DNA from 2 places in the Halobacillus sp. AWH4_228 genome. Region 2 is predicted to be linked to the other one. Evidence: a T-box and tRNA genes for the amino acid it is inferred to sense, from the RefSeq annotation. Region 2 holds a T-box; the other holds one or more tRNA genes.
What was found. A T-box is a leader RNA that pairs with one kind of tRNA and senses whether it is charged. The one in region 2 lies ahead of argS (arginine--tRNA ligase), so its partner is inferred to be a tRNA-Arg.

Region 1: it has a tRNA-Arg gene. The T-box ahead of argS (arginine--tRNA ligase) is inferred to sense a tRNA for this amino acid. The anticodon was not compared.

Annotation. Positions count from the first base shown of each region.
Region 1 covers NZ_JBSWTE010000001.1:3,705,508-3,711,834, reverse strand. The annotation lists gene ACXADP_RS19115 (Tex family protein) at 1-1,014, shown strand, start outside; gene cmpA (cortex morphogenetic protein CmpA) at 1,049-1,159, opposite strand; gene ACXADP_RS19105 (SprT family protein) at 1,234-1,686, shown strand; tRNA gene ACXADP_RS19100 (tRNA-Asn) at 1,861-1,935, shown strand; tRNA gene ACXADP_RS19095 (tRNA-Ser) at 1,940-2,030, shown strand; tRNA gene ACXADP_RS19090 (tRNA-Glu) at 2,041-2,112, shown strand; tRNA gene ACXADP_RS19085 (tRNA-Asp) at 2,133-2,209, shown strand; tRNA gene ACXADP_RS19080 (tRNA-Gln) at 2,217-2,291, shown strand; tRNA gene ACXADP_RS19075 (tRNA-Lys) at 2,399-2,474, shown strand; tRNA gene ACXADP_RS19070 (tRNA-Leu) at 2,482-2,563, shown strand; tRNA gene ACXADP_RS19065 (tRNA-Leu) at 2,603-2,690, shown strand; tRNA gene ACXADP_RS19060 (tRNA-Arg) at 2,778-2,854, shown strand; tRNA gene ACXADP_RS19055 (tRNA-Pro) at 2,861-2,937, shown strand; tRNA gene ACXADP_RS19050 (tRNA-Gly) at 2,961-3,034, shown strand; tRNA gene ACXADP_RS19045 (tRNA-Ile) at 3,052-3,128, shown strand; rRNA gene ACXADP_RS19040 (16S ribosomal RNA) at 3,242-4,806, shown strand; rRNA gene ACXADP_RS19035 (23S ribosomal RNA) at 4,977-6,327, shown strand, end outside.
Region 2 covers NZ_JBSWTE010000001.1:3,255,712-3,262,038, reverse strand. The annotation lists gene eutH (ethanolamine utilization protein EutH) at 165-1,280, shown strand; gene ACXADP_RS17000 (peroxiredoxin-like family protein) at 1,306-1,959, shown strand; gene ACXADP_RS16995 (DUF4190 domain-containing protein) at 2,000-2,254, opposite strand; gene ACXADP_RS16990 (ribonuclease H-like YkuK family protein) at 2,290-2,772, opposite strand; gene ACXADP_RS16985 (hypothetical protein) at 3,148-3,378, opposite strand; gene argS (arginine--tRNA ligase) at 3,454-5,133, opposite strand; T-box leader at 5,175-5,389, opposite strand; gene ACXADP_RS16975 (polyprenyl synthetase family protein) at 6,088-6,327, shown strand, end outside.

The DNA of each region.
Region 1 (6,327 bases), 450 kb from region 2:
ACCGCCTCTCGAGAAACAGAGCAGTTCATTAGTGATATGATCCAGAAGCACAGTTGGAAAGCTTCCTATATGATTGTGAACGAAGCGGGAGCCAGTGTGTATTCAGCATCCAAGCTGGCCAGGGAAGAGTTCCCGGATTTTCAAGTCGAAGAAAGAAGCGCGGTATCGATTGCCCGCCGAATCCAGGATCCACTCGCGGAACTGGTGAAAATCGATCCTAAATCCATCGGCGTCGGGCAGTATCAGCATGATGTTACCCAGAAGAAATTGAACGAGTCCCTGACGTTTGTTGTAGAAACGGCCGTCAACCAAGTCGGAGTAAACGTGAATACAGCCTCTGCTTCCCTGCTTCAATATGTATCCGGCTTGAGTAAAACGGTGGCTAATAACATCGTGAAGAAGCGGGAGGAACTCGGGAAGTTTACGAAACGCAGAGAATTGAAGGACATTCCAAGGCTCGGAGCGAAAACGTTCGAACAGAGTATCGGATTTCTCCGGGTACTGGACGGAGAAGAACCGCTCGACCGTACGTCGATCCACCCGGAAAGTTATCAGGCGACAAGGAAGCTGCTTCAGAATCTTGGATTTACAAGTAAGGACCTCGGGGATGGACAATTGGGTGAAAAGCTGAAGCAGATGGACTTGAATGCCGCTTCGGAAGAATTCGGCATTGGTACGCTGACGCTGACAGATATTCAAAAGGCATTGATCCAGCCGGGCCGTGACCCACGTGACGATCTTCCTAAGCCACTGCTCAAGACGAACGTCCTTTCCATGGAGGATTTGGAAGAGGGAATGGAACTGGAAGGAACCGTTCGTAACGTGGTTGATTTCGGTGCGTTCGTCGATATCGGAGTAAAACAGGACGGGCTTGTCCATATATCCAAACTGGCTGACAAATTCGTCAAACATCCGATGGACATGGTCTCTGTTGGAGATGTTGTAACAGTATGGGTGGACAAGGTGGATGTCCAGAAGCAGAGGATTGCTTTGACCATGATTCCTCAATCGTAAAGGGATACCTGGGAGCTGCGGCTTCCGGGTATTTCTATTTATAGAGGTGCTGATAATAGTACCAGCACTGATTAAGCAGCTTGATCTGATACTTATCTTTATTGAAGAAAGCACGCTCCATCTGTACTTGCAGCCAGGAAGGCATGACGGACAGCTCCTTTCTGTTCCTCTTTTTAAATACGTATGATACAGTATGCACAGAACAGGGGAGGTGTGCTTGTGCAGTCTTTGACACAACAACAGCTGGAAGCATGGACGGACCAATTATCCAAAAAACATTTTGACAAACCATTTGTGGATGATGTATACTTCAATTCTCGTCTTCGAACGACAGGCGGGCGGTACATTCCTTCAAAAAGAACCATTGAAATCAATCCGAAGTATGTTGTAGAATTGGATGGTGCTGAATTAGAAGGGATTATCAAACATGAACTCTGCCACTATCACCTTCATATAGAAGGGAAAGGCTTTGGACATGGTGATCCTGAATTCAAAGATCTTTTACATAAAACAGACTCTCCGAGATTCTGCGCGCAGCTGCCTTCTGAAAAGAAGAAAGGGTTCCACCATTATGAGTGTGTCCAGTGCGGTCAGACTTATCAGCGGAAGAGGAAGGTGGATACGAAAAAGTATCACTGCGGAAAATGTAAAGGCCGTTTAAAAAAGAAGTAAAAATTGTGTTGACGAACGACTTCTCACATGTTAAATTAAATAAGCCTTAACAAAACAACCCAAAAAAACGTAAGAAACTACAATTTTTCACGAAAAAGGGTTTGACATTGCAGGCAGGATGTTATAAGATATTAAACGTCGCCGATAAACGAGCGGCACGAAATGAGACATTATTCCAACGTAGCTCAGTGGTAGAGCAATCGGCTGTTAACCGATCGGTCGTAGGTTCGAATCCTACCGTTGGAGCCATTACGGAGAAGTACTCAAGTGGCTGAAGAGGCGCCCCTGCTAAGGGTGTAGGTCGCGTAAGCGGCGCGAGGGTTCAAATCCCTCCTTCTCCGCCATTTTCTTAATGGCCCGTTGGTCAAGTGGTTAAGACACCGCCCTTTCACGGCGGTATCACGGGTTCGAATCCCGTACGGGTCACTTTGCATCACCCTTTAAGGGGTCCGGTAGTTCAGTTGGTTAGAATGCCTGCCTGTCACGCAGGAGGTCGCGGGTTCGAGTCCCGTCCGGACCGCCATTATCTTTGGGCCATAGCCAAGCGGTAAGGCAACGGTTTTTGGTACCGTCATGCGCTGGTTCGAATCCAGCTGGCCCAGCCATTTTTTCTTCGAAAAAGGGTTGACAACATTATCAATAAGATGTATGATGGTTCTTGTGCTTTTAAAAAGAACAAATCATTTTCAAGTGTAATAGATTCCTTTCTTTAGAGCCATTAGCTCAGCTGGTAGAGCATCTGACTTTTAATCAGAGGGTCGAAGGTTCGAATCCTTCATGGCTCACCATTTATTTGCGGGTGTGGTGGAATTGGCAGACACGCTAGATTTAGGATCTAGTGCTTCACGGCGTGGGGGTTCAAGTCCCTCCACCCGCACTTTAATTACCATGATCAGCATTCCATTATAATAATGCTGCGGTCGTGGCGGAATCGGCAGACGCGCTAGGTTGAGGGCCTAGTGGGAGTTAATCCCGTGGAGGTTCAAGTCCTCTCGACCGCACCAACTAATTTCTTTAAAAAAGTTGTTGCAATCGACACGGAAACGTGTTAAGATAGAAAAGTCGCTTTCAACGCAAAGCTATTATAAAATGCGCCCGTAGCTCAATTGGATAGAGCGTCTGACTACGGATCAGAAGGTTAGGGGTTCGACTCCTCTCGGGCGCGCCATTTTAACGGGAAGTAGCTCAGCTTGGTAGAGCACTTGGTTTGGGACCAAGGGGTCGCAGGTTCGAATCCTGTCTTCCCGACCATCGAGAAATACAACATGATATATGCGGGTGTAGTTTAGTGGTAAAACCTCAGCCTTCCAAGCTGATGATGAGGGTTCGATTCCCTTCACCCGCTCCATTATTCAATCACCATTGGGGCCTGTAGCTCAGTTGGTTAGAGCGCACGCCTGATAAGCGTGAGGTCGGTGGTTCAAGTCCACTCAGGCCCACCATTACTTGATCTTTGAAAACTGAACGAACCAACCAGTACGTCAAAACATTTCTTCTTTAATGAAGGAATTTGAAACAAGCACATTCGGTGTGCAGATGAGCAAGTCAAACTACTTTTATGGAGAGTTTGATCCTGGCTCAGGACGAACGCTGGCGGCGTGCCTAATACATGCAAGTCGAGCGCGGGAAGCGAGTGGATCCCTTCGGGGTGAAACTCGTGGAACGAGCGGCGGACGGGTGAGTAACACGTGGGCAACCTGCCTGTAAGATCGGAATAACCCCGGGAAACCGGGGCTAATGCCGGGTAATACTTTTCTTCGCATGAAGATGAGTTGAAAGATGGCTTCTCGCTATCACTTACAGATGGGCCCGCGGCGCATTAGCTAGTTGGTGAGGTAACGGCTCACCAAGGCAACGATGCGTAGCCGACCTGAGAGGGTGATCGGCCACACTGGGACTGAGACACGGCCCAGACTCCTACGGGAGGCAGCAGTAGGGAATCTTCCGCAATGGACGAAAGTCTGACGGAGCAACGCCGCGTGAACGATGAAGGTCTTCGGATCGTAAAGTTCTGTTGTCAGGGAAGAACAAGTACCGTGCGAATAGAGCGGTACCTTGACGGTACCTGACGAGGAAGCCCCGGCTAACTACGTGCCAGCAGCCGCGGTAATACGTAGGGGGCAAGCGTTGTCCGGAATTATTGGGCGTAAAGCGCGCGCAGGCGGTTCCTTAAGTCTGATGTGAAAGCCCACGGCTCAACCGTGGAGGGTCATTGGAAACTGGGGAACTTGAGGACAGAAGAGGAGAGTGGAATTCCACGTGTAGCGGTGAAATGCGTAGATATGTGGAGGAACACCAGTGGCGAAGGCGACTCTCTGGTCTGTTTCTGACGCTGAGGTGCGAAAGCGTGGGTAGCAAACAGGATTAGATACCCTGGTAGTCCACGCCGTAAACGATGAGTGCTAGGTGTTAGGGGGCTTCCACCCCTTAGTGCTGAAGTTAACGCATTAAGCACTCCGCCTGGGGAGTACGGCCGCAAGGCTGAAACTCAAAGGAATTGACGGGGGCCCGCACAAGCGGTGGAGCATGTGGTTTAATTCGAAGCAACGCGAAGAACCTTACCAGGTCTTGACATCCTTGGACCTCCCTAGAGATAGGGATTTCCCTTCGGGGACCAAGTGACAGGTGGTGCATGGTTGTCGTCAGCTCGTGTCGTGAGATGTTGGGTTAAGTCCCGCAACGAGCGCAACCCCTAATCTTAGTTGCCAGCATTCAGTTGGGCACTCTAAGGTGACTGCCGGTGACAAACCGGAGGAAGGCGGGGATGACGTCAAATCATCATGCCCCTTATGACCTGGGCTACACACGTGCTACAATGGATGGTACAAAGGGCAGCGAAGCCGCGAGGTGTAGCAAATCCCATAAAACCATTCTCAGTTCGGATTGCAGGCTGCAACTCGCCTGCATGAAGCCGGAATCGCTAGTAATCGCGGATCAGCATGCCGCGGTGAATACGTTCCCGGGCCTTGTACACACCGCCCGTCACACCACGAGAGTTGGCAACACCCGAAGTCGGTGAGGTAACCTTTTTGGAGCCAGCCGCCGAAGGTGGGGCCAATGATTGGGGTGAAGTCGTAACAAGGTAGCCGTATCGGAAGGTGCGGCTGGATCACCTCCTTTCTAAGGATATTACGGAAACGTACTGTGTTGGTTGTTCAGTTTTGAGAGATCAAAGCATCTTTCAAATTTGTGAACCTTGAAAACTGGATAAGGAATTATGACTCATCTAGCGATGAGATCATGATGACAAGACATCTAATTGATATATATAAACGTCTTTTCACGAAGATAGTTAAGTGAATAAGGGCGCACGGTGGATGCCTTGGTACTAGGAGCCGATGAAGGACGGGACTAACACCGATATGCTCCGGCGAGCCGTAAGCAGGCTTTGACCCGGAGATTTCCGAATGGGGAAACCCACTGTTCGTAATGGGACAGTATCCTATACTGAATACATAGGTATAGGAAGGCAGACCCGGGGAACTGAAACATCTAAGTACCCGGAGGAAGAGAAAGCAAACGCGATTTCCCAAGTAGCGGCGAGCGAAACGGAATCAGCCCAAACCAGAAAGCTTGCTTTCTGGGGTTGTAGGACACTCCTTTGGAGTTATCAAGGAGGAAGATAGACGAATCGATCTGGAAAGATCAGCCGAAGAGGGTAACAGCCCTGTAGTCGAAATCTTCCTCTCTCCGGAGTGGATCCTGAGTACGGCGGAACACGAGGAATTCCGTCGGAATCCGGGAGGACCATCTCCCAAGGCTAAATACTCCCTAGTAACCGATAGTGAACCAGTACCGTGAGGGAAAGGTGAAAAGCACCCCGGAAGGGGAGTGAAATAGAACCTGAAACCGTGTGCCTACAAGTAGTCGGAGCCCGTTAATGGGTGACGGCGTGCCTTTTGTAGAATGAACCGGCGAGTTACGACCGTATGCGAGGTTAAGCAGCAGAAGCGGAGCCGCAGCGAAAGCGAGTCTGAACAGGGCGAGTGAGTATGCGGTCGTAGACCCGAAACCGTGTGATCTACCCATGTCCAGGGTGAAGGTCAGGTAACACTGACTGGAGGCCCGAACCCACGTAAGTTGAAAATTACGGGGATGAGGTGTGGGTAGGGGTGAAATGCCAATCGAACACGGAGATAGCTGGTTCTCTCCGAAATAGCTTTAGGGCTAGCCTCAGAATAGAAAGTCATGGAGGTAGAGCACTGATTGGACGAGGGGCCCCTATCGGGTTACCGAATTCAGTCAAACTCCGAATGCCATAGACTTTGTTCTGGGAGTCAGACCGTGGGTGATAAGGTTCATGGTCGAGAGGGAAACAGCCCAGACCGCCAGCTAAGGTCCCAAAGTGTGTGTTAAGTGGAAAAGGATGTGGAGTTGCTTAGACAACCAGGATGTTGGCTTAGAAGCAGCCATCATTCAAAGAGTGCGTAATAGCTCACTGGTCGAGTGACTCTGCGCCGAAAATGTACCGGGGCTAAACACACCACCGAAGCTGCGGATTGATCTTATGATCAGTGGTAGGAGAGCGTTCTAAGTGCTGCGAAGTCAGACCGTAAGGACTGGTGGAGCGCTTAGAAGTGAGAATGCCGGTATGAGTAGCGAAAAAAGAGTGAGAATCTCTTTCACCGAATGCCTAAGGTT
Region 2 (6,327 bases):
CATTCATATACCGATAAGCGGAAAGTGGCCCTTCCCACGACTAATGGACAACTCTAACTGGTTAACACAGGATTTTTCTATAGCCAGAGCCCCTCAGTGAGGGGGCTTTTTTTATGGGGGAAAGTTCACTAGAATGGAGGAGATGAAGAGAGGAGGGAGAGGCTGTGTTGAATGATATCATCCTTATGGTCATGTGCGCCTTTATGGTTCTTGGAGCTCTTGATTACTACATATTGAATCACCGCCTTGCCTTAGGATGGCGTTTTTATGAAGCCTTTATGATGATGGGTCCTCTGGCCTTGTCCATGGTGGGGATCATCTCTCTGGCCCCGGTGCTGTCCAGATGGCTCGCGCCGGTCGTCACTCCATTGTTCCAGGCTGCAGGAGCTGATCCTTCGATGTTTGCTTCTATGCTGCTTGCCATTGATATGGGGGCTTATCCTCTGGCGGAATCGCTCGCGGCAGACAAAGGAGCGGCTGTTTTTTCGTGGGCTCTGCTTGGGACGATGATGGGCCCTACGCTTGTGTTTACCATTCCAGTTGCCTTGACCGTTGTAGCAAAAAAAGATCATCCTTTTTTCGCAAAGGGAATTCTTGCAGGAATGGTGACGATTCCAATCGGTTGTTTCATCGGCGGGTGGACAGCCGGCTATGAACCGGGGTGGATGCTTAGAAATCTGCTTCCGGCCATGATTCTATCCCTTTTCATCGCCGCCGGTCTCTGGCTCTTCACAGCCTTGACCATTCGTCTGTTTTCCTATTTCGGCAAAGCGGTCGAAATCATTATTATTTCAGGGCTTGCTCTCATCATTATTGAAACGTTAACAGGTATAACGGTTCTCCCCGGTATGGCTCCGTTATCAGAAGGGATGCTCATCGTGGGTAAAATCACTGTCACACTTGCAGGGGCTTATCCGCTGGTGGCGTTTATCAGCAGGCACGGCGAAAAAGTGCTCACCCGTGCGGGAAGACGTCTCGGGATGAACGCGGTATCGATGACAGGATTCATCGCATCGCTTGCTCATCATTTGCCGATGCTTGCCGTCATGAAGGACATGGACGATAGAGGGAAGACCATCAATGCGGCCTTTGCAGTCAGCGGAGCATTCGTATTCGGAAGCCACTTCGCATTTGTGGCCGGCGTCCAGCCGGACATGATACTTCCGGTGATCGTGGGCAAATTAAGTGCAGGTATTCTTGCTGTGAGTTTAGCCCTGATTCTAACGAGACAAGACGTTTCATTTTATGAAGAAGAAGATTCTTCGTATAATGAAGATTGAAATTGATCATAAAGGAGTTTTTCAAATGACGACAGATATGCGCAGACAATTTGACCAATACATCGAGAAATTCAAACAGAATGCCTCCCAGGAAGTTCAGGACAAAATGAGCGACGCCATTAATGAATTGGAAGCCTCTGAAGAGGGGAACGGTCTTTCCAAAGGAGAAAAAGCCCCGGACTTCATCCTTCCAGATGCCAAAGGTGGTCAGGTTCAGCTTTCCGAACAGCTGAAGCAGGGTCCTGCTATCGTAACTTTCTACCGCGGCGGCTGGTGCCCTTACTGCAACATGGAGCTGCGTGCCTATCAGGAAATCATGGATGATATTCATAATGAAGGAGCTCAGCTGATTGCTATCAGCCCGCAGACGCCGGATCAATCCATGACTACTCAGGAGAAAAACGACCTGGAGTATCACGTTTTGAGTGATGTTGGAAACAAAGTTGCTCAGCAGTTCAACCTTGTTTATGAGCTCCCGGATTATCTTGTAGATGTGTATAAGGATAAAGGATTGAATGTAGACAAGCATAATGGAGACGATTCCTGGACGCTTCCAGTATCCGCTACCTACATCATTGATACAGATGGTACGGTTGTATACGAATATACAAAATCTGACTATAAAGACCGTGCAGAACCTTCTGAAGTTCTCCAAGAGCTGAAAAAAGTAAACGCATAAGTCCAAAAAGATGCCCTCCATGGATGTGGAGGGCGTTTTTTTATGAGTGGAAAAATCCGAAAAGGTAGAAGCCGGCTGCCAGCATCAGCAGGACACTGACCTGGATGCAGATGCCAATGATGGAACAGATTTTTCCTGCCGTCGCAAAGTGCCGGCCGTTTTCTTTTTCCTCCTCTTCGCTGCGTAAGAAGGCATTGGCCATCACGATGCCGATGATGCCTGTTATTAATCCGGCGAGAGGGAGGAAGATGGACATGATGCCCAGTACGAGGGATGTCACAGCCTTTTGATACATAGAATGCTCCTCTCCTCCAAACAACCTTAGGGAGGTTATTTGGTATATCGGTTCGCATAGCTGCTGGCGGCGATTGAGTCGGGCTTGATTTTTGGTTCCATCCCAAGGGATTCAATCCTGGCCACCATTTCATTTACATACACTCTTGTCCGGTTCCGGTCACCGGAACCTATATCAATGTGTCCTTCCATTGTAAATGTCGCACCTTTGTAGATGTGAGGGAGGACAATATCAATTAACTCATTTTTCCGTTCTTCTGTAAAAAGGGAGGCAACCCGCTCTGTTAAAGATGTTTCATAGGAAATCCGCTCATGCAGGGTAGTCATTTCCCTGGGGATGACTTCTTTGCGGTAACAGGCCCAGGCCCCTTTTCCTACCCGCTGAATGACGACTCCGGTAATAAACAGCGTGCGGGAAGGGTGGACTTGTGAATCTGTTCCTACCATTAAACGGTAATTCCCGACAGGCTCCCGTTTCATAAATGTTAAAATATGTGAGAACACTTCTGCAAATCCCATTTTTTTATGCGTGAGGTTTTGAAACAAATCGAGCTGGTGCACATGTGCCATCTCCTTTTTTATTTCTAGGCAGTGGAGTGTGGGGGATAAGTGTATTCCCTTTTTTCTCCTTGGGCAATCCTTGATTGTCCTGCCGTGAAACTGTCTCCATCCAAGCAGCTGTGACCATTCTGTTATTAGGATATTCATAGACCTGCTTGAAAGATAACATGTTTTTAAATAGAGTATGTGTGCATTCTGCGCAATTTATGTAAAAAATAGTCAATGTGCAGAGGAAGGGGAGTGAAAGGACTGGATAACCTGGATCCATATCCTGCCCGTTGGAGAAAATGCATGGCACTGGAAAAAGGGCCCTGGTGGTGAGTGAAACAGGCCCTAGAAAATAAAAATCCAGCAAAGAATAATAGTGATCACAAAAGTGATCGCGTAGATCGTGGAGAGTAAAGGAATGCTTCCTTGATCTTTTTTATCGGATTTCAAGTGCTGCAGATCCTCTTCCGGGGTCAACTGGTTTTCCGACTTGTCCATGTTTTTGGCAATGACAACCGTACTGACCAAAGCGGTAATCGACAAAACAATGATGATGGCATAGTACAAAGGATACATTGAACATCCGCCCCCTGATTAAAGTCTTACCTTCATTATAATAGAAAGCGGGCGGATGTTGGAAATGTTCCTGATTTACATATGTTCCGGCGCAGCCATTCCAAGCAGACGCAGCCCTTCCTTCAGTACGACGGCAAATGCGTAAACGAGCGTCAGGCGTTCCTGTTGGGAAGCGGAGCCGATAATTTTTGATTTGGCATAAAAGTGATTGAATGTTCGGGCAAGGTCCAGCAGGTAACGGGCAATTTTAGAGGGATCATTGGTCGTACAGGCCATTTGAGTCATTTCTGGAAATGCACGGACCGCCTTTACTAATGGCCAGGCTTCAGGGTCGTCAACCGCCGGCTGCGGAGTGTCTGCCGAAAATCCGCCTTTACGTAAAAGCGAGCATGCGCGGGCATGAGTGTACTGCAGATATGGACCGGTATTTCCTTCAAAAGTAAGCATATCCTCGAGAGAAAATTCAATATCATGACGTCGATCCTGCTTTAAATCGTGAAAAATCACGGCTCCAACTCCGACTTGGCGCGCTGTTTCTTCAGGATTCGTGAGGTTGGGATTTTTCTCTTTCATATTCAAGAGTGCCTGCGCTACGGCTTCCTTCAGAGCTTCTTCCAACAAAACCGTCTTCCCTTTTCTCGTAGACATCTTTTTTCCATGCTGCAGAATCATCCCGAACGAGACATGCTCCAATCGGTCTGCCCACTCAAACCCGGCCTTTTTCAATACAAGCTTCATCTGCTGAAAATGAAGGGACTGTTCACTGCCAACAACATACAGACTTTTTTCGAAAGGATAAGACTGATAGCGGTCGATGGCGGCAGCGAGATCACGGGTGGCATACGTAGTGGTGCCGTTGCTTTTACGGATCAGACAAGGGGGCATTGTATCGCCCAGTTGAACCACATCCGCTCCTTCTGATGTTTCCAACAGACCCTTTTCCTCCAAAAGTTTGATGACAGGCTCCATTTTGTCCGTATAATAAGCCTCACCGCGAGTCCAATCAAAATCCACTCCAAGCATTTCATATAACGTGTTGAATTCGTTCAGGGAGGCTTCGCGGAACCAGTTCCAAAGGGTGAGCGCCTCCGGGTCCTGGGATTCCAGCTTCTTGAACCATTCTCTGCCTTCTTCAATGAGGGAAGGTTCTTCCTCGGCAGCTTCGTGAAATGTCACATATAGCTTAGTCAGTTCCTTGATTGGATCAGCTTCGACGACATCTGGATCGCCCCAGCGGGTGTAGGCGGCCAGAAGTTTCCCGAACTGTGTCCCGTAATCTCCGATGTAGTTGACCTTTACGGGAGTATAGCCGCACTTGTCCATGAGATTGGCCAGGGCGTTTCCAATGACGGTGGAGCGGAGGTGACCCATGGAGAAGGGTTTGGCGATGTTCGGAGAGGACATATCTAAGACTACGTTTTTCCCCTCCCCAAAGGTATGGCTGCCATAAGCTTCAGGGTCCTCAAGAACTTGATTCAACGTATGTTCGGTAATGAACGAGCGGTCAAAGAAGATGTTGATATAACCACCCTGGACCTCTACCTGATCAAAAACAGGGTGGTTCAGTCTGGAGGCGATTTCTCCTGCAATGATGACTGGTTTTTTACGCATCGACTTGGCTAGAGCGAAGCAGGGGAAGGAGACATCCCCAAAGGATGCCTTTTTCGGTACCTCCAACATGGACTCCACCCATTCGCGTGGATAATCCTCTCCGAGTATGTGAGATATTTGAAGTGCTGTCATTTGCTTTTCCATCTATGCTCCTCCTTTTCCATATAAAAAGGCCCCGTCTCTAAAAAAGAGACGAGGCCTGGACTCGCGGTGCCACTCTTATAGCTGAATGTAAATCAGCCGCTTGAATTTGATAACGGGGTGTCCCCGGATCTTCCTACGTGTGTTTCAGAAGACCATCTCCAAAGTCCGGTTCACCGACAGAAGGACATCCGGGCTTCCACCACCCCCGGTTCGCTGTGACCTTCCCGCCGGCTACTCTCTTTGTCATTGATTTTGAATAGTTGAAAAGATTATATCGGATTTCCAGCCACGATGCAATGTTTCATGTAAAAAGGGTCCATGTGGAATGCGGGACGTGATACGCGCCAACGTAAGAAGCCGCGTTTTGTAAAAATACAGTAAATAGGCCTCTATAACGATCGGTTCTGGAATGAATTTCATAAATTTTCACATTTTAAACTGGGTATATAAACCCTTTTAATTCCCATAAATTTATAATGATCCCGTTCATGGAAAATAACGTGTGTAAAAAGGCGCATATGAATGAGAGCGGTTTCTTTTATCCTGTCAGAAAATGAACCATTCGATGGTGTTCAGGCAAGACTGCCTGATAAGTAAAGCCGGCTTATCATTTGTTTATACAAAATATTCATGAATGCTCGAACGTATGGGACAGCGATGTACGTCTGTTGTGCTGTTTAAGGAGTATTTGAAAAACATCTTTCAAGCAGGAATAGGAAACTTTGATTATGACAAATAGATAACATTTGTATGACAAATCGATAACACTTCTATGTAAGCCTGTGAGAAAGTAAATCCATCACCAACGAGCGGAGGATGTACGCATAGAAAGATGGGGGAGGAATTTTCTATCTAATTACATAATACTTTACTACCTTTTGACGTTTATTCTTGATGTGATAGTGTTGTTTTGCAATCAGATTTCGACACATTTTTTGGAAAGGGAGGTGACGTATGGGAATGATTCCGAGTTATTCACCCGACCGTTTACACAGCATGATGGTTCAAGCGGTGAAGACTCATTTGAACGAAGCCGTCCTTGCCCGGATGGCTGAGCGGTTTATCTCCTATAAGAAAGCAGAAGGGTTTTCCTTTTCGCCGTTGACGCAGCTGCACTTTCATATCCATAGCAGGAAAAAGCATGAAGGGGTGTATGTTCTATCGGCAGCTATCGAGTTTTTAATACTGGCTCTT